Regions from separate parts of the Rhizobium sp. Root1204 genome, predicted to be linked through region 1. Evidence: predicted binding sites of a transcription regulator. Region 1 holds the regulator's gene; the other holds the start of a gene.
The links. Region 1 encodes LexA, which represses DNA repair genes until DNA is damaged. Its sites were predicted from a motif close to TGTTCNNNNTGTGTTCNG; they were not measured.
Positions count from the first base shown of each region.

Region 2: the regulator LexA is predicted to act here: its motif matches at 3,056-3,073, upstream of ASC96_RS04320 (ATP-dependent helicase).

Region 1 covers NZ_LMCZ01000034.1:394,494-406,059, reverse strand. Annotated here, with positions in the region: gene ASC96_RS23250 (DUF1365 domain-containing protein) at 1-619, opposite strand, end outside; gene ASC96_RS23245 (FAD-dependent oxidoreductase) at 622-1,965, opposite strand; gene ASC96_RS23240 (deoxyribodipyrimidine photo-lyase) at 1,962-3,419, opposite strand; gene ASC96_RS23235 (LysE family translocator) at 3,598-4,230, opposite strand; gene ASC96_RS23230 (APH(3'') family aminoglycoside O-phosphotransferase) at 4,314-5,102, opposite strand; gene ASC96_RS23225 (TetR family transcriptional regulator) at 5,241-5,846, opposite strand; gene ASC96_RS23220 (SDR family oxidoreductase) at 5,923-6,837, shown strand; tRNA gene ASC96_RS23215 (tRNA-Asn) at 6,911-6,985, opposite strand; gene ASC96_RS34095 (hypothetical protein) at 7,207-7,485, shown strand; gene ASC96_RS23205 (hypothetical protein) at 7,545-7,865, opposite strand; gene lexA (transcriptional repressor LexA) at 8,129-8,839, shown strand; tRNA gene ASC96_RS23195 (tRNA-Cys) at 9,967-10,040, shown strand; gene ASC96_RS23190 (hypothetical protein) at 10,114-10,332, opposite strand; gene ASC96_RS23185 (hypothetical protein) at 10,684-11,166, opposite strand; gene ASC96_RS23180 (hypothetical protein) at 11,307-11,566, shown strand, end outside.
Region 2 covers NZ_LMCZ01000002.1:167,930-179,495, reverse strand. Annotated here, with positions in the region: gene ASC96_RS04345 (YidB family protein) at 1-73, shown strand, start outside; gene ASC96_RS04340 (hypothetical protein) at 800-1,117, shown strand; gene ASC96_RS04335 (general stress protein) at 1,163-1,768, shown strand; gene ASC96_RS04320 (ATP-dependent helicase) at 3,121-5,187, shown strand; gene ASC96_RS04315 (hypothetical protein) at 5,206-5,412, opposite strand; gene ASC96_RS04310 (hypothetical protein) at 5,450-5,674, opposite strand; gene ASC96_RS32430 (hypothetical protein) at 5,787-5,969, opposite strand; gene glsA (glutaminase A) at 6,161-7,141, opposite strand; gene ASC96_RS04300 (hypothetical protein) at 7,144-7,398, opposite strand; gene ASC96_RS04295 (PRC-barrel domain-containing protein) at 7,752-8,048, shown strand; gene ASC96_RS04290 (prolyl oligopeptidase family serine peptidase) at 8,847-9,563, opposite strand; gene ASC96_RS04285 (tripartite tricarboxylate transporter substrate-binding protein) at 9,840-10,811, shown strand; gene ASC96_RS04280 (tripartite tricarboxylate transporter TctB family protein) at 10,868-11,341, shown strand; gene ASC96_RS04275 (tripartite tricarboxylate transporter permease) at 11,352-11,566, shown strand, end outside.

The sequences.
Region 1 (11,566 bases):
CATCCTTGTCCGTCTCCAGAATGCGCCAGCGGATTTCCTCTCCCGGCGGCAGCATGCGGAATTGGTAGCGCATGGCCATTGGAATGAACGGTGAGACATGAAACAGCTTGTCGCATTGCTGGCGGATACCGGCATCGGACACATCACCGGGACCGATTGGACAGACATAGGTGTGGCGCTCGCCGAATGTGTTGCGGACCTCATAGATCATCGCACTGAGCGCGCCGCCGCTATCATAGGCGTAGTAGACAGCCAGTGGATTGAAGACAAAGCCCAAAATGCGCGGATAGCACACGAGAAGTATGCGTTCTGGCCGCATCGGCAGGCCATTCTTGGCCAGCAGGGCATCGACATAGCCGCGCAGCCCCACCGCGCTGTCGCCCGTATGATCCTCTTCATAAAAGGATAGAAGATTGCGGCGATTGACAGAGAAAAGACTGCTCAGCCGATCCGCTTCGTCCAACCGGTCCAGGTCGATCATCAGAGAAAACACGCCATAGCTGAAACGGTGGCCGACCGGCTTCATCCGCTGATGCATCACTTTACCGGCATAAAGCACGGCCGCCGCTTGTGGCGGTGCGCCATTCTTCGTCATGTCCGAGCCGGGTGACGCGCGCATCTCTATTCTGCCGCCTCCCTGAACACCGATGAGACCTGCTGGCGCCAGGGGATGACCCCGCCAAGTGCCTCTGCAGCTGCAAGCCCGGATGTCAGGCCGTCCTCATGAAAACCATATCCGGTCCATGCACCGGCAAAAAAGGTACCGTTATCGCCCTGAATCGCCTGCAGGGCACGCTGGGCGGCCATGGAGCCTGCGTCGAACTGCGGATGATCATAGGAGAATTCGGCAAACACCGTCCCAGACTTTGGCTCGCGCTCCGGATTCAGCGTCACAAACAAAGGATGCTCCGGGGCGATACCCTGAAGGCGGTTCATCCAATAGCTGACGGCGACGCCCTGCGAGCCGCAGGATTTGACCGACCGCAGGTAATTCCATGACGCCCAGACCTTTGGCCGTTTCGGCATTAACGCCGTGTCGCGGTGCAGGATGACCCGATTGGGATGATAGGGAACGGCCGACAGCAGCGCGTGCTCTGCGGGTGTCGGATCGGAAAGCATCGCCAGCGCCTGATTGCTGTGCGCAGCGATGATCACCTTGTCGAAGGTTTTCGTTGTGCCTTGCACGTCGATGATAGTGACCCTGCCGTCCTCCCGCCGGATCGACGCTACCCCGCAGTCGAGACGGACGCGGTCTCCAAGCGGCCGCAGCAGCTTGCACAGATAATTGCGGCTGCCACCGGTAACCGTGCGCCAGGGGTGCGGCTTGGAATAGATCAGGCGGTGATTATCGAAGAACTGGATGAAATTCTCGGCCGGAAAATCCAGCATCCTGGCTGCCGGTGACGACCATATCGCGGCAGCCATTGGTGCCAGATAATTGTTTGTGAAGCCGGGAGAGAAACCGCGCCAATTGAGATAGTCGCCGATCGACATGGCCTTGAGCAGCCCGGCGCTGCGATCTTCAAGGCAGATGCGATTGAAGCGGAGGATTTCGCGCAGCATTAACAGGAAGGACGGCCGGACGAGATTGCGCTTCTGGGCAAAGACGGTCGCCAGATTGTCGCCGCTCCATTCCAGCCGTCCCTGATCGAGTGACACCGAAAAGCTCATGTCGCTCTTGTGCGTGGCGACATCCAGTTCGGCAAACAGCGCTGTGAGGTTCGGATAATTGGCCTCGTTATAGACGATGAAACCGGTATCGACCGAGATCGGCGTGCCATCATAGTCGATATCGACCGTTGCCGTATGGCCGCCGGGGCGATCATCCTTTTCATAGAGCGTGACATCGTGGACAGGATTAAGTGCCCAGGCGGCCGAACTGCCTGAAACGCCTGAGCCTATGACTGCAATCGACAAGCGGCGGCCAGGTACATGATGCGAAGCATGGGAAAACGGGGCGTTCATGCTGCGTCCTTGATCTTGCTATACGCAGCAAGAGCGCGGTCGCGCGCCTTTGCATGATCCACGAGCGGATTCGGGTATGTCTCCCCGAGCGTCACCCCGGCGGCATCAAGGATGCTCCGAGGCGCCTCGAATGGCCGATGAACGAACTTTGCAGGCAGGTCTCGCAACTCTGGTACGAAGGTTTTGACGTAAGCGCCATCGGGATCGAATTTTTCGCCCTGCAGGACAGGATTGAATATCCGGAAGAAAGGCGACGCATCGGCGCCGCTGCCTGCCACCCACTGCCAGCTTGCCGCATTGGAGGCCGGATCCGCATCCACCAGCGTGTCACGGAACCAGGCTTCACCACGGCGCCAGTCGATCAGGAGATCCTTGATCAGGAAGGATGCCGCGATCATGCGGACCCGGTTGTGCATTGTGCCGTGCCGCCAGAGCTGGCGCATGCCCGCATCGACGATCGGATAGCCGGTTTGCCCTTTCGTCCAATGTTTGAACGCATCACCGGTTCCTGACCATGCGAAAGCATCATATTTCCGGTTGAGATTTTCCCTTGGCAAATCCGGATTGTGGAAGAGCAGGTGATAAGAGAAATCGCGCCAGACCAGTTCCTTGCGAAACGTGACGACATCCTCGGTAGGAGTGTCCCTTAGATTGCGGGTGGCGTGCCAGATGCGGGCAGGGGATATTTCTCCCATGGCCAGATGTGGCGAGAGCCGCGATGTGCCATCAGTGGCCGGCAGATCGCGCCTGACTTTATAGCCTGACAAATCGTCGTCGACGAATTCCTCCAGCCGCTCGAGCGCCGCTTCTTCACCCGGTATCCAGACCTCTGAAAACGTCTGTGCCCAATCCGGCGCTGCCGGCAAAAGCGCCCAAGAGGCCAAAGTATCGCTGCCAGGCCATTTGGTTGGAGAAACCAGCGCGTCAGGGCGGTCAAGCGGCTGATCCGGTTCGCCGGATGCCTCAAGCGCCCGCCAGAACGGCGTATAGACCCGATAGGGCGTTCCCGAGCCCGTTTTCAACCGGCTGGGCTCGTGCAGAAGCTGGCCAGCAAAACTCTTGACGGTTGTTCCAGCCGAAGCCAACGTGTCTTTCAGCGGGCTATCGACGGCGATGCCATCCGGATCGTACCTGCGATTCCAGTGGACAGTCGACGCATCGGTCTCGGCTATCAGCTCGGACAGAACACTGTCCGGCTTGCCGCTGCGCAGGATCAACCGGCTTCCAAGGCCCTTGAGCGCCTTGTCCAGTCCCGTCAGCGAATGATGCAGCCACCAGGCCTGGGCTGCCCCAAGCGGCCCGGTGCCGAGCCGTGAAGGTTCACGGATATAAACAGGGATGATATCGCGCCCGGTTTGGGCAGCCGCATGCAGCGCATGATTGTCGTCCAGCCGCAGGTCCTTGCGAAACCAGATGATAATGGGTTTTTCGTGGGAAAGGCCGTTGTTTTTCATTTTAATCCGCGCATCACATCTTACGTCAGTGTGTACGCAGATACGGCTATGACGGATCAAAGGTTTCGCGGAGAAAGCTTTTTATTTCATCGTTTTGCGACGGAATGCCGGTGGCGAAATTTCAACCGCCACTTCTCTTCAGAAAGCGACGGCTGCAGCCATCAGCGGCGAGGGGAATTCAGCTCTTCTGGAAAGCCAGATGCGCACCGAGCCCAACCAGCATGGTGCCGCCAGCGCGCTGCATCAGGCGTTGCGCGGAGCTTGAGCGGCGCAGCTTGGTCATCACGGCACCGGCCAGAAACACGCAAACGATATCCGCAGACGAAAACATCATGTTGACGATCATTCCAAGGATCGTCAGTTGCAGCCACACCGGGAAAGCAGCTGACGCATCCACAAACTGCGGCAGGAAAGCCACGAAGAAGATCGCCGTCTTCGGATTAAGGACTTCGACGGTGACGCTTTCGAAGAAGGCGCGCCGGCCGGATTTCGGTTCGATGCCGGGCAGGGCGGAATCCCCCTCGACCTTGGCCCGAAACAGGGAAATGCCCAGCCAGACAAGATAGGCTGCACCGGCCAATTTGACGATCATGTACAGGGTCGGCACGGCGTGAAACAGGATCGATAGGCCAGCGGCCGCAGCAATGACGTGGACGTAACCGCCGAGGTGAATACCAAGCGCCGCCATCAGCCCGGACCAGCGGCCGCGAGCAATAGTCTGTGCAGCTGCATACAGCATGGCCGGGCCGGGAATGTAGGCAAAGACAGCCGTAGTAGCGATGAAAGCAACAAGAATCTCGATCGACGGCATAGTCTGCTCCTCTTCCCGGTCATGGTTGTAAGCCTGATCTATACACCATGTTTTTTAAGAAGTCGCGTGGCCGCCGTCTTTCGCTAGCCCCAGGTCAGCGGGTCTAGACGCAGGTAAAAATCGAGCCTTTCCCGGTCGGCAGGTGCGATCGCGTGGAGATCGAACAAACGATTTTGCGCGGTCTGCGCCTCTTCGGCGGTGCGCCAGGTTTCACGGGTATTGCCGGTCAGCAGCGCCAAGTCGACGTAGCGGTCCGCCATGCCCAACCGTCCGAGATCGATCATTCCCGTGCAGCGAAGCGTTTCCGGTTCGATCATGAAATTGGGCATGCAGGCATCGCCATGGCAAACGACGCGATCGAGGCTTTCCTGTGCAAGGCGTTCGGGCAACTCGGCCCGCACTCTGTCGAGCAAGACGTGCGGCGGTGTGTCCTGGTCGCCTGGATCGAGAAAATCCGGATTGACGCCGTCGCGTTCAACAACATCAACCGCCCGGTCGAACATGGTCTGAAGCCCGCGGTCAAACGGGCAATCTTTTACCGGAATAGCGTGGAGATCGCGCACGCGCGCCGCGATCGAAGGCCAAGCCTTGAGAAGGCTCGCTGCTTCGAGCTGGTCTGCGGGAATGCCCGGCACGGCGCTTGTCACGAGGCATGCGACGTCGTCCGACACCTGCCAATCGAGAACGGTCGGGGATCCGATCTTGAAGGGGGCAAGCCATGCAGTGCGCCGGCGCTCGTCATCCAGCAGCGCCACGCCGCTGCCGGTCGCCACTTTGGCATAGGCGCTACCATCGGCGCGCCGAAACAGCGCGTCACCCGATTCGCCGTGATGATAGGCAGTCCACTGGCTTCCGAGAGAAAAGCCCTTCAACTGGGCTGCACGGGATCGATAGTCAGTCACGCGCCATCCCCCCACGACTTGTTTGGCGAAGGCGATTTCACGCCTCAGCCCCACATAGATATTGCGAGCCGCGATTTCACCATCACCGGACAGAAAATGTCCAAGTTTTTACGCGAAATCTCGCTTGCCGGCGACGGCCGGCGAGGGGCGAGGTGAATGGCCGAGTTCGGCGAGAAATTCCTGAAGCTGCGATTCGACATAAGGCACGACCGGACCATTCGCCTCAAATCCCCACCAGAGCAGTGAGCCCTGCCATTGAGCAAGCATCAGCCGTGCGGTCACCTCCGGGCGGTTGGCATTCGTAAAACACGCGCTGAGGGCCCCGACCAGCGTTCGCCCCCAGGCTGCACCCCGAGCTCGCAGTTGGGGATCCCGAAAGTCCTCTCGCAACAAACGCAGGCCGTCGGCATAGACGGCAGCGCTGTCACCATAATTTCCCGACAGAGCGGCGAGCAAAGTAACGGCACCTTGCGGTGTCCTAGGGATTGCTTCGCACAGTTGGATCGTCTCGGCGTCCAGCTGGTCCCAGGCATGCAGCAACGCCTGACGCAGCATCGCTGCCTTGGTCGAAAAACGTTGCACCAGTGTTGAGCCGGACAGGCCGCTTGCCTTGGATACAGCGGCAAACGTCGCCGCCTCCGGTCCCTCTGCGTGGATCAGCGTCAGCACCAGATCAAGCAGGTGCTCGTCGGATAACGTGCGTGGCCGCGGCATTATTTTCCCCTTGCGTTCATTTTATTTATGAACGAACGTTCGGTTATTATCAATTCTAAACGAGGAGGACAATACCGTGGTAAGCAACCTGCAAGGGAAAATCGCACTTGTGGCCGGCGGGACGCGTGGTGCTGGCCGTGGCATCGCCGTGGAACTGGGGGCAGCGGGCGCAACCGTCTACGTGACCGGCCGCACGACACGAACCCGGCAATCGGACTATGGCCGCCCGGAAACGATCGAAGAAACCGCTGAACTTGTGACACAGGCTGGTGGTAAAGGCATTGCCGTGCGGGTGGATCATCTCATCCACGCCGAAGTCGAGGCGCTGATCGCCCGCGTCCGCCGCGACGAAAAGCGGCTCGATATCCTCGTCAACGATATCTGGGGCGGCGAGTATTTGACCGAATGGAACAAGCCGGTCTGGGAACACTCGCTTGAAAATGGCCTGAAACTCTTGCGGTTGGCGATCGATACCCATCTGGTCACCGCCCATTACGCATTGCCATTGATGATCGAGAATCCTGGTGGCTTGCTGGTCGAGATGACCGATGGCACGGCGCAATACAATGCCACCCACTACCGGCTCAGCCCGTTCTACGATCTCGCCAAGACCAGTGTCATTCGCATGGCGTGGGCACACGCGCAGGATCTGGCGCCGCATGCAGCGACATCGGTGGCAATCTCTCCAGGCTGGATGCGTTCTGAAATGATGCTCGACATCTTTGGTGTGCGCGAGGAAAACTGGGTGGAGGCGATAAAGGCCCAGCCGCATTTCGTGATTTCCGAAACCCCACGCTTTACCGGCCGCGCCGTTTCATCCCTGGCTGCGGATCCGGAGCGGGGACGCCTCAACGGGCAATCGACCTCAAGCGGCGATCTCGCCAAGATTTACGGCTTTACCGATCTCGACGGATCGCGGCCGGACTGCTGGCGCTACATGACCGAGGTGCAGGATGCCGGAAAACCGGCGGACGCGAGCGGTTACCGGTAGAACATGAAGGCGGGCGCAGAGGGTACGCCAGAAACCAAAAAGGCCTTGCTTTTTCAGCAAGGCCTTTGGAAATTGGCTCCCCGGGCCGGATTCGAACCGGCGACCTGTCGATTAACAGTCGAATGCTCTACCGCTGAGCTACCAGGGATAATCTGCGGCGGTGTGTGCTGCAGAAGTGAGGCTGCTAATACAAATGCTTTTCCGATTTGCCAAGCGGTTTTTCAAAAAAAATGCACAATCTTGTCTGATTGTGGACAACTCCCCATGTGAGAGTTGAAAGCGCTCCGTTGATTTGCCGGGGATAAACCCGCAGGATTGCAGCGTTCGCAGGCGATGGCGGGTGGCCGGACATTTGGCAGGTGGAATTTGATGGCAGAACAGCGGAAAACAAAAAAATTCGGCATCGATGCCCGCGCCCACGAACTCATCATCGGCACGTGGCGTATGCGGCTGCCGCAATCGCGCCTTTTGCGCATTTCCATCGGTGCCGCGCTGATCTTTGGCGGTATTTTGGGTTTTCTCCCGGTTCTCGGTTTCTGGATGATTCCCCTTGGTCTTCTCGTCCTGTCGCACGACCTTGCCTTCGTCCGGCGAAAGAGGCGGCGGCTTTCGGTCTGGTGGGCGCGCAAATGGCCTGCTTCCAGCTAGGAAGCTGGACGTAAGCCCTTCTCCCGATTCGGCAGAGGCTTGCGCCGGATCCGATCCGCTTATCCGCCTGAGCCTGTCTGTGGCGTCGGGTCCTTGTCCGCAGGTGCCATTTGCGCCGGATCGACCGGAGTTTCCTGCGTGGCCGGAGCGCCATTGTTCGGGGCAGGCAGCTTTTCCTCAACCTTGGTCGCAGCGTCGTTGTCTGTGCTTTCGCCAAACACTTCCGCACCGGCCCAGGCGAGCATTGCAAGGACCACGCCGCAGATGAGTACCATCAGCACCGGCCGGCCCAAAAAGCCTTGACGGGCCTGCACGCCGCTCAATTCCACGGTTTTCTGCATATCGGCATCGGAAGCGCGCTCATCGGTGTATTTCGCCATCAAAGCCTCCTCGGACGGCATCCGGAGCAGGCCGTCCATCGCATTGTTTCGAGATAAACCGAAACGGTACCGGCGGCGCAAAGGTTCCAACAGATAGCTTCCCGCGATGAATGGCAGGCGGAATGCTGAGTGGAAAGGAGCCGCTATGCAGCACGATTTTCTGTTGCGTTGAAAACACTCACGAATTTTAGGGACTTGCGGAACACATATGGAACAGATAGTGTTCGTTCTTGATTTGTTTCTAGATTCTGGAGTGATCGTTCATGCTGACCCGCAAGCAACAGGAACTGCTTCTGTTCATTCACGAAAGAATGAAGGAATCGGGCGTACCGCCATCGTTCGACGAGATGAAGGATGCACTGGATCTTGCGTCGAAATCCGGCATTCATCGGCTGATTACAGCGCTTGAGGAGCGAGGCTTCATCCGGCGTCTGCCCAACCGGGCGAGGGCGCTGGAAGTGATCAAGTTACCAGAAGCCTATACCACGAGCCTTCAGCCAAAGCGCGGCTTTTCACCGAGCGTCATCCAGGGCAGTCTTGGTACACAACCGGCACCTGCCGCACCCGTCAAGGCCGCCGCAAACAACGATACCGTCTCCATACCTGTCATGGGCAGGATCGCCGCCGGCGTACCGATCTCCGCGATTCAGAACAATACGCATGATATTTCCGTGCCGCTCGAGATGGTTGGGACCGGTGAGCACTACGCACTTGAAGTGCGCGGTGATTCGATGATCGAGGCGGGCATTCTCGACGGCGACACGGTCATCATCCGCAATACGAACAGTGCCAGCCCCGGTGAAATCATCGTCGCCCTGGTTGATGACGAGGAAGCGACATTGAAGCGGTTTCGCCGCAAAGGCGCCTCGATCGCGCTGGAAGCCGCCAACCCTGCATATGAGACGCGGATTTTTGGACCGGACCGGGTCAAGATACAGGGAAAACTCGTCGGGCTGATCCGCCGTTATCATTGATCTGATATCACTTCAGCTATGGCAGCTTAAAGGAGTGGGGAAGATTGCGTGATTTGTAGACATGGCTGCAAACCTGTCACCGTCCGGCGCGACGATAGTTTTGCCCCCTGAAAGATAATGCCTTAGCGACCTCATGAACCGACCGGAGCACTCTAAATCATGAGTAGCGGCGGAAATAAGGGACATGATTTTTCCTTCAATACGCCCGATTAACGGGCTGTAAGCCTATGAATTTTCAATGCGGCTTGCGCATCGGCAAATGTTGCCGTTCCCCTATCGCACCCTATTTTTGGAACCTATTTAGTAGGATTTCGTTGACCTATCGGCTCTATTCGTGGACGGAACCCAGGAGGCCAATGTGAGAACCGTTTTTACAAAAGTTTTGGTCGTGGCATTGATGGCCACAGTCATTTCGACTGTTCAGGCACCAGCATCGTTGGCCCAATCCTTGGACATATACATCGGACGCGACAGTCCCGCAGTTGAATACAGAGACCGGCGATACAATAATGAGTATCGTCCGCGCAGCAATTGCAGTGAACGGCAGGCAATCCGCCGTGCCTATCAGTACGGAATGCGTGATCCCGGCATCCGCTCGATAAACCGGCGCCTTGTTGTCGTTGACGGCATTGGACGCCGTGGCGAATACACTGTCTTGAAACTTGCAAACCGCCAGGGTTGCCCGCGCGTCAATTGAGACGTGGACAGATAATGCGGATCGCTCCAGCCAAGAGCTGAACGATTGGCATCGTTAGGGAAAAGGGCCGGCTGCTGCAACGGCCCGCGTTGGCAAGGCGTTAGAAACAGTGCCGTTTCGCTAAGGGCTTTGGCGCTTCATCAATCGAACAGCCGACGGCAGCACTTGCGCACCAATTCACGAATCCGTCGCCCGTCACCTTCGTGAGAATGCGCCCGGCAACAGGGCAGGGACGTGGCGCTTTGACCGGGACGCCGCAATCTCGTTTTCGGCTCCTCGCACACCGGCTTGTTCATCCCCAAAGCTGTGGAAGAAGGGTTCGGAAACGGCATCTCAGAAATGACCAAGAACGTTTTTCAGAAATACCCTCTTGCGATTTGTCTAGGATCATTCTAAACCGCCGCCACAGTTCGACTATTTGAACTGGTGAGGCCTCGTGGCGGAGTGGTGACGCAGAGGACTGCAAATCCTTGCACCCCGGTTCAATTCCGGGCGAGGCCTCCAAACCTTTCTTGCTCCACCAGTAAGACCTTGAAATCAATCGAAAATATAGCGGGTGTGGCAGTCGGTTCCTATTTCACCCCTCCGTCCCGTCCTTGCTTTCGAGCAATTTCGTGCCCATCCCATCACAGTTGATCTTCGATACGGCCTGTCTGGCCAGCCGCGCATGGTCTGCGTTGCGCGTGTAGATCTTGGATGTCTTCCCGTCCTTCCAGCCGAACATCGCTTCCAGCATATAGTCGGTGGCTTCGTTGTGCGCCTGATCAGTTGCCAGCCCCTTGCCTGGCTGAACCATGCGGACACTCTGTTTCCAAGTCCCTTCACTGTGAAAGCTTTGTCGAACTCAGTCCGCACATTGGTGAGCCCGGTGACAGGGTGCAACTCCATCACGGCTTCAAGGATCGGGTGAATGGCAATCTCGATATCCACCGGCGTCCGGTTGCGGTTCTTGAATAGCCGCAGCTTGAGAATATCGCCACACCGATGCTGCGGGCCGATAACAGCCAAGTCCGATACGCGAAAGCCGGTCTGCATTAACAGCGACAGCGCCAGTACGGCTTTCGACTTCTGGCCGTGGTGATCGATGAACTTGCCGATCTCGTCGGGCGCGATGGTGTGGTGCCCGTCGCTATAGGCGCGGAATGGTTCAACGAGCCGAGCGATGTTCGGCACCACGGGCTTGCCATCCTTCTTCGTGTCGAAGACACGGCGCATCGTCAGCCACAAAGGGCACCTCTTTCTTGCGATCCCGCAGGACCTCTAAATTTTCCACATCCATTTTTGACACCGGCATGTCGGCAAATAGCCTGCCGTCTTTTTCGCTCAACGGTTCCAGCCACATCGCCTCCATGATATTCCGCCGGCGATCCTGCGTGGACTTGTCGAGCGTGGTGAAAGCGTTGCTGCACATGTATTCCACGCAGAGCCGGAAGCTGTTTGGCTTCACGATGAAGGACAGAGCTTTCGGAATATCGACACGCGCCATCACGGGCTGGGCGGTCTTGCAGGCCTTCCAGTATTCAATGGAAAATTGCTCGCTCTGAATATCATCCGGAAGTCGGCATATCCGCTTTCCATCGATGCGCAGGTAATAGCGCATCGTGCCGTGACGGCTCTTGTTCTTCTCCACATAGCAGATCGATATTGGCCACGTCCGTCATGCAGACGCCCGCCAGTCTTCACCGTCGTCAGCGTCTTCCCCTCGCTTCGCTTCACCGGACGGACGCGTGCATCGTGAAACGGTTCCCACTGATGGTAGGTTACGCCTTCGTGCGCGATCCCCACAGCTTCTATACGCTTTCCGACTGCGACGGAGTTTCGGCTATCCTTGGTGTGGCCGGTTGCCCGCTGCGCATCCTAGCTACAGACATCGAGAACATCCGCGCCGCCGAGGCGGCCGAACTGGAATCAATGGAACGGCGACCGGCCCGCCGGATCGAAAAGGAAAACCAGGCTGGCCCTAAACTCACCCGGAAAGAAGCTCGCGACGTTTTCCCGAAAAACCACCGCGTCGTCGTCAATGGCGGCTT
Region 2 (11,566 bases), on a different contig from region 1:
CGACGCGGACGAAGACGGATATCCTGACGGCAAAGCGCAGTCATCGCCGCCAGTCAAGCCGCAGATCGTTTGACTGACAAGGAGAGTCATGTCTGCCGGTTCACGGATGTATGTGATCCCTCCCCGCTCCCGGGCCTATTGAGGATAATCCGGGGGCGTTTGGCATCAGACTCATTGGGGTTTTCGCAGAGGCAGAAAGGCCACGAGGCGATCCTTGAGATAGGAAATTACCTTTGCCGCGCAGCAGTTATCGCTCCCGGTCCTTCAAAGGAGGCATTGGAGCACCGACGTCGCGTTGAATGGGTATGTCCTTAATGGGATCCTATGCACGCGTGGTGTCAAAGCGAGAAAACAGCAATAGTCTCCTAGAGCTTTCGCGAACGTAACATTCACAAATCAGAGCATGTTCATGGAGCTGCTCGCCGCTCAACAAGCCCGTTTTAGATTTCTTTGCCGCGCTGATCAACGCTATGCGGCTCACCACTGCGATGTCCAAACGGATCCTCGCCTTGGTAAGCTTTCTTCCTGCCCAAGATCGTTGAGCTCGATCGACGCGCATGCTTGCTCGGTCCCCCGGGAGCCGCAAGAGGCTTAGCATAGCGGCGGCAAAACGGATCGGCCGCCCCGAAGCTGCGTTCCATCTTCTCGCTTTAGAAAGAAACGGTCGCAGCGACCGCCGGCCGGAATTTTGGCGCCAGCAAACAGACTTCAGCACTTCGTCGAAAAGCTGGGGAACTTTATCGCGTTTGGCTAGTTCCTGCTGCGAGGCTGACGGAATGGCCTAAGTTGAGGAAAAACCATGAAAAAATTGATTTTCGCGACAGCGCTTCTGAGCGCGTCTGCACTGGCAGCTCATGCACAGACTACAACAGCGCCGGCCGCCGCCGGTGATACGCCAGCCGTTGCTACCCCCGACACGGCAAATCCCGCAGCGCCGGTGGAGGGAGCAAACTCGTTCACTGAAGCGCAGGCCAAGGAGCGAATGGAAGCTGCAGGATATTCGCCCGTCAGCGACCTGAAACTCGACGAGCAAGGCGTCTGGCAGGCCATGGGCACAAAGGACGGCAAACCGGTCGCCGTTTCCATGGACTACCAGGGGAACATCGTCTCGAAATAACGTGCAAAACGCGGCTGAAAAAAAAGCTCTGAAAGGTTGAAGACAATGAAAACTGTAACAGGACTGTTTGACAACTACAGCGATGCCAGCACGGCAGTCAGTGCGCTCGAGGCAAGCGGTATCCCGTCGGACGACATCAGTATCGTCTCCAACAATGCGGGCGACAAGCATACCAAGGGCGAGACGAATGCTGCCGAAGGTGCTGGGACCGGCGCGGGCATCGGTGCTGTCGTCGGCGGTGCTGGCGGCCTCCTGGCTGGCCTTGGGATTATGGCTATTCCGGGGGTCGGTCCGGTTGTTGCGGCAGGCTGGCTTGCGGCGACCGCGGCCGGCGTTGCAGCGGGCGCCCTTGCCGGCGGCGCTGCGGGAGGCCTGATCGGAGCGTTGACTGACTCCGGCGTGCCCGAAGAACATGCCCACGTTTTTGCCGAGGGTGTGCGCCGCGGCGGAACATTAGTCACTGCTAAAGTCGACGATACACGCCGCGCGGAAGCAGAGGCGATTTTGAAGCAGACCAACTGGGTGGATCCTGTCGAACGCCGCCAGGCTTATGCAGCGCAGGGTTGGACACGGTTCGACGAAACGGCAGCTCCTTACGGTCCTGACGAAATTGACCGCGAGCGGGAGCGTTACACCCGCCGCACCCTTTGATCCCGTTGACACGCGAAACGATGAAGGGCCGGTTCGTTCCGGCCCCATTCGTCTGCCCGACACAGGAAAATGCAAGACGATGCGGCAGGCGCCCTCGCTCGGGCTCCATCGGTTCGGCATCCTTCGCGTAACCTGGCCGGTGGCCAGCAAGCACTGACCGAATGCGCCGCAATCACATATCCTTCTCGACATGAACCTTTTACGCCGCATGCCGTTTATCTCGATAGCAGATGAGTTCGCCAACAATCAGTCAAGCTCCGGCCCGAAAAGGCCAGACCTGCCGAAAACCGACCTGGCAAAAAGGACAGCCAATTGACCTACATAGCCTCTCCAAAATTTGCATCCGATTCCCCGAACCGCGCGGAAGATTGCGAGCAGTGTTTGACCTCGGCTTTCCTGCATCTCCATGACGCCGTGCCGCCAGAAGACGACATTGGCATTGAAGCCAAACTGGTAAGTTCGGCCGTTGAAGCCGGGTGGGACGAGCATGAAGTCAGAAGGGCCGTGGAGCGCCTTCGAAACCAGCATTTGGAACAGACACCGCATGTTCTGCAAAACCCGGGATATGTCCCGTCCTCATCACTGTAACGCCCGCGGACTACTCTGGTCAGGCATGTGATGCCGCTCCCCAAATCACAACTGGTTCGCTCGCATAGACGATCCCCCCGACTGATATCGGGCCACTCGTTTGGCGTTGCGCCTTGGAAGCGCACGCGTCCTGATGGAAGAGCAGAGCGGGTGGAAAACTTACAGGCCAAGGAAAGCCGGCGGATCTCTCAGTGCTTTGCGCGCCGAGCCTGATCGTAGCATTACCAATCTCGAAACCTAAAACTGCCGCACTGGAAGCGCTGGTTCAGGGCCGAGCGTCGGTGTCTGGTCCCCGCTATCAGTTTTGACTAACCCGATCCTGCGTTCAAGACGGACCATGGCCAGAGGCTCAATGCGTGGTTGGCCCGCGACCCGATGAAATCCCTCGATTTCATTGCAGGCATCGACGTCGGTCATTGGAACATAGGGCGGAAAGCGAAAGACGGGGAACCTCCGAAAACCTTTTTGCCTCCCTGACCACCGACGCGAACGCGTTGGTCAAGCCAACCAACCCGAAGGCGATACCGGTCCTTCTATTTTCCACAGGAAGAAGCAGATGTTTTGTTGCGCTGGTATAACAACGCAGACGGCGGGCAAACGGATGCATTTCTCCACAATGCGGCGAGGCTCCGTGCCTGGATTTGAAACAGAAACGCACAAAACCCAAATCGTGGTTTCCAACGGCGCCTCAAAACGATATGTTCCGTTTTTGTTCGGAGATTAAACCCCCTGCCGAAACCATTCCCAGCCAACCGGGACGCATTATGGCACAAGCCTATCTGGAAAAACTCAACGACCAACAGCGCCGTGCCGTCGAGTATGGCGTTGGCCTGCCGAAAGCCTCGATCGCGGGTCCGTTGTTGATTATCGCGGGCGCGGGATCAGGCAAGACCAATACGCTTGCCCACCGTGTCGCCCATCTCATCGTCAACGGCGCCGACCCCCGGCGTATCCTTTTGATGACGTTTTCACGCCGGGCAGCGTCGGAATTGTCACGGCGGGTGGAACGCATTTGCAGACAGGTGATCGGCAGCAATGCCGCCCTGTTGACAGACGCGCTTTCGTGGGCGGGAACCTTCCATGGCATTGGCGCGCGTCTGCTGCGCATGCACGCAGCACAGATTGGCTTGAATGCCGATTTTACCATCCACGACCGCGAGGATAGTGCCGACTTGATGAACCTTGTGCGGCACGAACTCGGATTTTCGAAAACGGAAACACGGTTTCCCACAAAAGGAACCTGTCTGTCGATCTATTCGCGGACCGTCAATTCCGAGGCTGCGTTGGCCGAGGTCGTGCGCAACCATTATCCTTGGGCGTCGATGTGGCAAGAACAGCTGAAATCTCTGTTCAGTGCCTATGTCGAGGCCAAGCAGAAGCAGAATGTCCTCGATTACGACGATTTGCTGCTCTACTGGGCGCAAATGGTCGCCGATCCGGAACTGGCCGAAGAAATCGGCAACCTTTTCGACCATGTCATGGTCGACGAATATCAGGATACCAACAAGCTTCAATCATCCGTATTGATGGCCTTGAAACCGGGTGGTCATGGCCTAACGGTCGTGGGTGACGATGCGCAATCGATCTACTCGTTTCGCGCAGCCACCGTCCGCAACATCCTCGATTTTCCAGGCTCATTTAGTCCGGCCGCCGATATCATCACGCTCGACCGGAATTACCGGTCGACACAGCCGATTCTTGCCGCCGCCAACGGGGTGATCGATTTGGCGCGCGAGCGTTTCACCAAAAATCTCTGGACCGAGCGCCAATCTGAACAGCGTCCGAAGCTTGTCACCGTAAAAGACGAAATAGATCAGGCGAACTTCATCGTTGACGAGGTCCTCGCAAACCGTGAGGGCGGCATGACGCTGAAGCAACAGGCCGTGCTGTTTCGCACATCGAGCCACAGCGGGCCGCTTGAGGTGGAGTTGACCCGCCGCAACATTCCTTTCGTCAAGTTCGGAGGTCTCAAGTTTCTCGACAGCGCCCATGTCAAGGACATGCTGGCAGCGCTGCGGTTCTCCCAGAACCCACGCGATCGCGTCGCCGGCTTCCGTCTTTTAAACATGCTGCCCGGGATTGGACCGCAGACGGCTGGAAAAATCCTCGATGCGATCGCCGCCGATCCCGAGCCGCTTGTTGCCTTGGGAGAGATCCCGGCTCCGCCGAGATCCTCACAGGATTGGCCGTCTTTTGTCTCCATGCTTCAGACGCTGCGCAAAGCCGAAGCCGGCTGGCCTGCAGAGTTTGGCCTGGCGCGTCTGTGGTATGAGCCCCATCTTGGTCGCATCCATGAGGATGCAGAAACCCGCCTGGCCGACCTGCTGCAGCTTGAACAGATCGCTGCCGGCTACGCATCGCGCGAAAGCTTCTTGACGGAACTGACCCTTGATCCGCCGGATGCGACAAGCGATCAGGCGGGCGTGCCGCTGCTTGACGAAGACTATCTGATCCTGTCGACCATTCACTCGGCAAAGGGCCAGGAATGGCGATCAGTGTTCATGCTCAATGTCGTCGATGGCTGCATCCCCTCCGATCTTGGAGCGGGCACGACCCATGAACTCGAAGAGGAGCGGCGCCTGCTCTATGTCGGCATGACGCGAGCCAAGGACAATCTGGCGCTTGTGACGCCCTTGCGGTTTTTCACGCACAACCAGAACCCGCAGGGCGATCGTCACGTCTTTGCCTCAAGGACACGTTTCATTCCGGCCACCCTTCTGCAGTTTTTCGAGGTTATCCGCTGGCCACTGGTGACACCCGATCGTTCCGGCCGGAGCGCACAACAGATCCGCATCGATGTGGCGGAAAAGATGCGGGGCATGTGGAAATAGCGCCCTGCGGCTGCAGTCCTACATCAATGCTCCAAGATCGAGGAAAGATTGCGTTTGCTCTGCGGTCAGGGCTGCGTCGGTGTAAACACGAAACGCGATGCCCTCGAACTTGAGCTGCTCTGCCCTCATCAATGCCTCGGAATAGGAAAGCTCCGGTTCGTCCCGGCGGTCTTCCCCGGCCGGGTCGAGCGCACTGAGGCAAACGATTTGAAACTGGGTCGTCATTGCAGGGCTTTCCTCTTAAATTGCCGCGAGCGGGGTTCTAGCCCTCGTTTCCATCCGATACGAAATTTTTGGAGACCGCCCGGCTTGCCTCCTCCAGCGACGAAGCGGTGTCGAGCCATCGCGTTTTGACGACGTCATGGATGGCACGCGCAATGTCACTCGTTGGCCAATCCGCGTTTTCCATCTCCAGCACGAGTGCCGTTATCTTTTGATCGATAATTTCGTGGAGATCGTCAGTCTTTTCTGTGTGGGTCGTCTTCATTGGAACCTGCCTCCGTCACTTTCCCAAAACGATTGCGGTCGAAGTAGGTTCCCACGTGCGGCTGCATTTCCCGACAGTCGCCGCAGTCATTTCCCGGCCAATGCATGGCCGGTCAGCGCTTAACGGGTATTGGGCCGGACTGGCTTGCTTTCAATTGGAGCCGCGCAGCGCGCAGGCTCTCCGTCTTCAGCCGGTCTGCCGCTCGCTGGTCTTCGATCATCGCCGTTGAGACTGCTTTCGACTGCTCGAACTCTCCTCTTGGAGAGGAACCACGGTGGCGCTTTCCATTTTCCATCTCAACCTCCAAACGCTTGCAAAGAATAGCCGGTGCCCGATCCGGCGCAATTAACTATGACACTTGGGGACCGATTGACGGCCGGCAACGAGACGGAAATCGAGGCGCTCGTTGAAAGAGCCATGCCGCCGCGGATAACGAGGCTGGCCTCCCGCTAAGAGGTACCCTTGCCCTTGCTTTGCGAAACACCATCAGCGCCGGGTTGCACCGAACACAGACCAGTCGGTTTTCGACGTCAAAATTTCGAGGCCGAGGGTTCCAAGCCAGCTGTTCCCCATGGGATCCAGCGCGGGTGACCATACGGCGATCGATGCCTGGTGGGGAGCGATCGCAAGAATCCCACCGCCCACACCGGATTTTGCCGGAAGGCCGACGCGATACGCGAAATCGCCGGAACCGTTATACTGACCGCATAGCATCATGATCGACAAAATGCGGCGTGCCCTGCGTGCAGCCTTGAGTTTGACGGTGTTTCCGCTCGTGCGATCTCCCGGAATGAGAAAGCGGCCAGCCTTGGCAAGCCCGCAACAGTCGAGTGTGATGGCGCATTGATGGATGTAAGCGTCCATGACCTTTTCTACAGGATTCTTGAGGTTACCGTGATGTCTCGCCATGAACATCAGCGATCGATTGAGATCCCCTCCGGTGCGGTCGCTGTCCATGACGCCTTGGTCCAGCGTCATTGTCTCATCGTCCAGCATTCGTTCAACGAACCTTACGACGTGCTTGTTTGGCCCCTGACGCCCACCGATACCGGCAAGGATGTCGCAGACGACCAGTGCGCCTGAATTGATGAACGGGTTGCGCGGCACGCCCTTTGCGCGTTCCAGATCGATGATCGAATTGAACGGGTCGCCGGACGGATCACGGCCAACGCGCTCCCAAACTCTCTCACCAATCGCATCAAGAGCGACCTCAAGCGCGAAGACTTTGGAAATAGATTGGATTGGAAAGGGTGTCTTGGAATTGCCAGCTGCCGCCATTTGCCCGTCCTGCAGGAACACAGCGATGCCGAATTGCTCGAAGTCCCGTTTAACCGGCGCCACTTTGCCGGCTACTTCAGCCTTTGCGGCTGCCTCTTCCAGGAGGTCTGGTGTCGCTTTGCGCACACGGGCCACAACGTCCTCAAGGATTGCCCTGAGAGCATTCTTATCCTTTCCGGTATGCGCCACGATTACGAACCGCCCGGCTTCGGCTGGCTGCCCGCCGACGGCCAGTCGTTCGAGGGTTCGGCGTCGAGGTCGGTGCCGCTATCATCCGCCGGGTCTGGATCACGATCATAGGCTTCGCGCAGACGAACGGCCTCCTGAATGATGATTTCAATAACATCGCCCGCCCGTGCGCCTTTGACGACGAAAGTGTCGACGAAATCTTCAAGCCTCTCACGGACATCGTTGTGCAGGTCCCCGGCCATGTTCGCCTCCATCATACTTGCCTCCATTCCTTAGGGACGTCCTGTTTACCCGCAGAGCAACCAGACGTACCTGACCGCCACGGGCTTTCCGCACCCGCAGGCATGGGCCTGCTCCAGCGTCAGCGATGCCCACCCTGCTAACAGCGAAAAACACAGAAGACTCCCCGAAAACACATGCGAAGCGACAATGTTCCGCCAGTCACGGCTCCGACGTTCGCTCTAGCGCGGTGCGAGCAGAACTATGCTTCGAGGCGCCGCGATCCGACCCCGACCTTCGCACACATGGTCCTTGCAGGCACCTCTCACGGGAACAATTTGTGCGGCGTCGAGTTTGTTCTCGCACACGAAAGTAATCAATGGAGGAAGCAATGGATCATACAAACCACGTCCGCCTCGCGGCTGGCGAGCTCACCGCCGACATTCTCGAAGGCGCCACAGTCTATGGCGCAGACGACTCTAAGGTGGGCACAGTCGATCACGTACATGGTGCAGGCGCTGGTAGCACTGCGATCATCGATGTCGGCGGGTTCCTGGGTATTGGAGCCAAACCGGTTTCGGTCCCGCTGACGGATCTCGAGTTCATGCGGGATGACGATGGCGACGTCCATGCCGTTACCGGATGGACAAAGGACCAGCTGAAGGACATGCCGGAGCATCGGCACTAAGACCGAAACGGAGACAAGCGGCGGGGTCGAAATCCGGCAGCTTGTTGTTCTCTACGATAACGACCTTGCCTGCCGCTTGATTGGCTTGCAACTCTTGGTTCTTTTACGAGTACTCGAACCAGCGACAGCGTGATGCGAACACGCTCGTTGCGCCTTACGCCGACATTTCGTGGATCGCCTAACTGCCCCGGACCTTACGAACCTGAAAATTGCAATTGCACACACTTTTCATAGCCGCAAAGCCTGCCTAAAGGCAGTGAAGCGCGTAGTCATATTTGAGATATCAGCCGCAAAAACTTTGTGGCGTTCAGTTGGCAAGATAAGCAGCACCTTTGGCCGATCGGTCGTGTCTTGCTAACGTGGAGACAAACGCTCTTTCTTTTCTCGCTTACTGTATAGCCGTTGGTCTGCGCCCCGGCCGGATATCTTCTTTACCGCCTCTCCGGCTCAGTCGGACGGGGGCTGGTGTAGGGCTTCGTGCCACTATCGGCGTGATCGTTGGATATTGCGTCCATTCGCCTCCGGTCCCTCTGGGGTCGGGGCCGGGAGAAATCATGTCCTATTCTTCTCGTACTGGGCTTCAACCTCGAGGCCGATCTCTGGAATAACGTCGTGCCGAGCTTGAATGACGTCGTGCCGAGCTTGGCGGACTTTGGCCCGATTGTATATGGGGGCCTTTCGAGGGATACCTCCATACATGACATGGTTCCACTCCTTCCAGGCTCGATGACCACAACGCGGCGCCAACCTGACGCCTCGCCATTGCCCTTTCGTGGTACGGAAAAAAGATTCAGACATCTACTGTGGCGCGGCCTCAAGGCGCTGCTTCAGAAGCCAATCCCAAAGTTCCGGATCGTTCAGAGCAGCCCACTCGACGCCCGAGTGATCCACGGCTTCCAGAACGCTCAAACGAGCATTCCGCTTCAGACCGACTAAGCGTTCGTAAAGCACGACTGAATCAGACAAGGGAATGACGTCATCGCTTGTGCCATGGAACGCCCAGAAGGACGCCTTGTCATTCGTCCTGCTCAGGTAGTGACGATTACCGCCGCCGGCGATCGGAACGAAAGCGGCAAACTTTTCGGGAAACTGTTCCGCCATCGCCCAAGTGCCGAAGCCGCCGCGGCTGAAGCCCACGACATAGACCCGTGTGCGATCGACACGATACTTCGACATGACCTCGTCGAGCGCAGCTGCCACTTTCTCGATCGGATACAGCAATTCTTCACTTGGGTTCTGGGGTGAAAACACCAGGAAGGGAAATTTCTTGCCATCTTCGATCAGTTTCGGAATGCCGCTCGATCTCACCTTCTCGATATCTGTCCCGCCCTGATCGCCGCCGTGAAGCCACACGACAAGTGGATACACCGTGTCGGACGACGCATAGTCGTCGGGCGTATACATAAGATAACTGAGATCGTTCTTTATGCTCGTGGTCGATCTCACTGCCACCTGCTCGGCATGTGTCACTCCCGCACTGCAGAGTCCGCAGACGGCGGCAAATACCAGCGCCATGATGTTCCGCGTCATTCGATCAGCTCCTCCGTGATGTTCGGCGTATGGGCAGATCAAATGGAGCACACGTCCTAAAACTCAAGCATTGGCGGCCAATTCGAAGACAAACCGTCTATCCCATCAAAGCCACTGCCGTTTGAAACAACTCAGGCTATCACCGAAAAATTTGGAAACGGATGGAAAACTGGCTTCCACCCATATTTACTTTTATAATTATATAATGCAAATTCCGCACGCGGCTCAGGAGGTGAGCCTTACCAGCAGGAGGAAATCGCTGTGCGCAATTATTTTAAAGTCGGACTTCTCGCCGCCCTCGTCGGCGGCACTTTAGGATTGGGACCGCTGCCGGCTTCGTCGCAGGATCTGGAACTGACCATCATGGCGCCCGCCGGTGCTGGCGGCGGATGGGATTCGGCCTCCCGCTCCATGCAGGAAGCCATGATGGCGAGCGGCAATGCAAAGAGCGTCCAGGTCATCAACGTCCCCGGCGCAGGTGGCACGGTCGGTCTTGCCCAGTTTATCGGCTCCGCGAAGGGTAATCCTAGCCAGCTTCTGGTCGCAGGCATCACGCTGGTCGGCGCAAGCATCTCCAACCAGTCGCCGATCGATCTGACCCAGGTCACCCCGATCGCTCGCTTGACCGGCGACCCGCTCGTGATAGTGGTTCCGAAGGATTCGCCGATTAAGACGATGGACGATCTGCTGGCGACGATTAAGAAGGACGTGGCTACGACAATCTGGGTTGGCGGATCGGCTGGCGGTGCGGATCATATCCTTGCCGCGCTCGTCACCAAGGCAGCGGGTGCAGACCCAAGCAAGATCAACTACGTCGCCTATTCCGGCGGCGGCGAGTCGCTTGCAGCCATGCTCGGTGGTCAGGCGACTGCGGGCGTGTCGGGTTACGGCGAATGGGAAGGCCAGATCAACTCCGGCGACCTTAGAGCGCTGGCGATCTCCTATCCGGAGCCGATCGAAGGCATTGAGGCAAAACCATTGAAAGCGCAGGGCCTTGATATCGAACTCGTCAACTGGCGCGGCATCTTTGCGGGTCCGGGCGTCGAAGGCGCTGATCTCGACGCGCTCAAGTCTGCCGTCGAGAAAACGGTGAAGTCCGCCGAATGGCAGGCAGTCCTCAAAGCCCGCGGTTGGACCGACTACTATGCGCCCTCCGACGAGTTCAAGGCCTTCATCGGCTCGGAAACCGAGCGTGTGAAGACCATCCTCACTTCGATCGGTCTAGCAAACTAACCTGACGAAGCGCGCGGAAGCCGCCAAGTGCCGCTTCCGCGTGCGACGAGGACACCATGACCCAGAAAACTCTTCGCATTCCCAACCGTCCAACGGCGGTGATCGCTGTCGTCCTGTTCACCATGGCTTTCATCACGTATTGGGATGCCAGCCACATGAAGGTTCGAGCAACTTACGGGATGAGCGCCAGCGCGGCGTCTTATTTTGTGGCAATCTTGTTCGTGGTCCTTGCGATCGGCCATCTGATCAGCGCGTTCAAGCCATCCGACATCGAAGTCGAGGCTGCGGATTGGATGGCTGTCGGCTGGATCGGTTTTGCTCTTGCAGGGCTGATCGCATCGATCTGGCTCGGTGGCGGTTTCATCCTGGGCTCGACGCTTCTCTTCGCACTGACCGCGCGGGCGTTTGGTCGCAAGGCCCTTCTCGTCGATCTCTGTCTCGGAGCGGTCATCGGGATCCTGGTGTTTCTTCTCTTCAATAAGCTCCTGACGCTCGCGTTGCCGCAAGGCCCGCTTGAGCGGCTCTTCTGAGGAAGCTCTGATGGATACACTTTCCTTTTTGATCGATGGCTTCGCGCTGGCTATCCAGCCTGCGAACCTTATTTACGCCGCCATCGGCGTCCTGATTGGAACGGCCGTAGGTGTTCTGCCAGGTATCGGGCCGGCACTGACGGTGGCACTTCTGCTTCCCGTGACCTTCAAGCTGGATCCTGGCGGTTCGATCATCATGTTCGCCGGAATTTATTACGGCGGCAT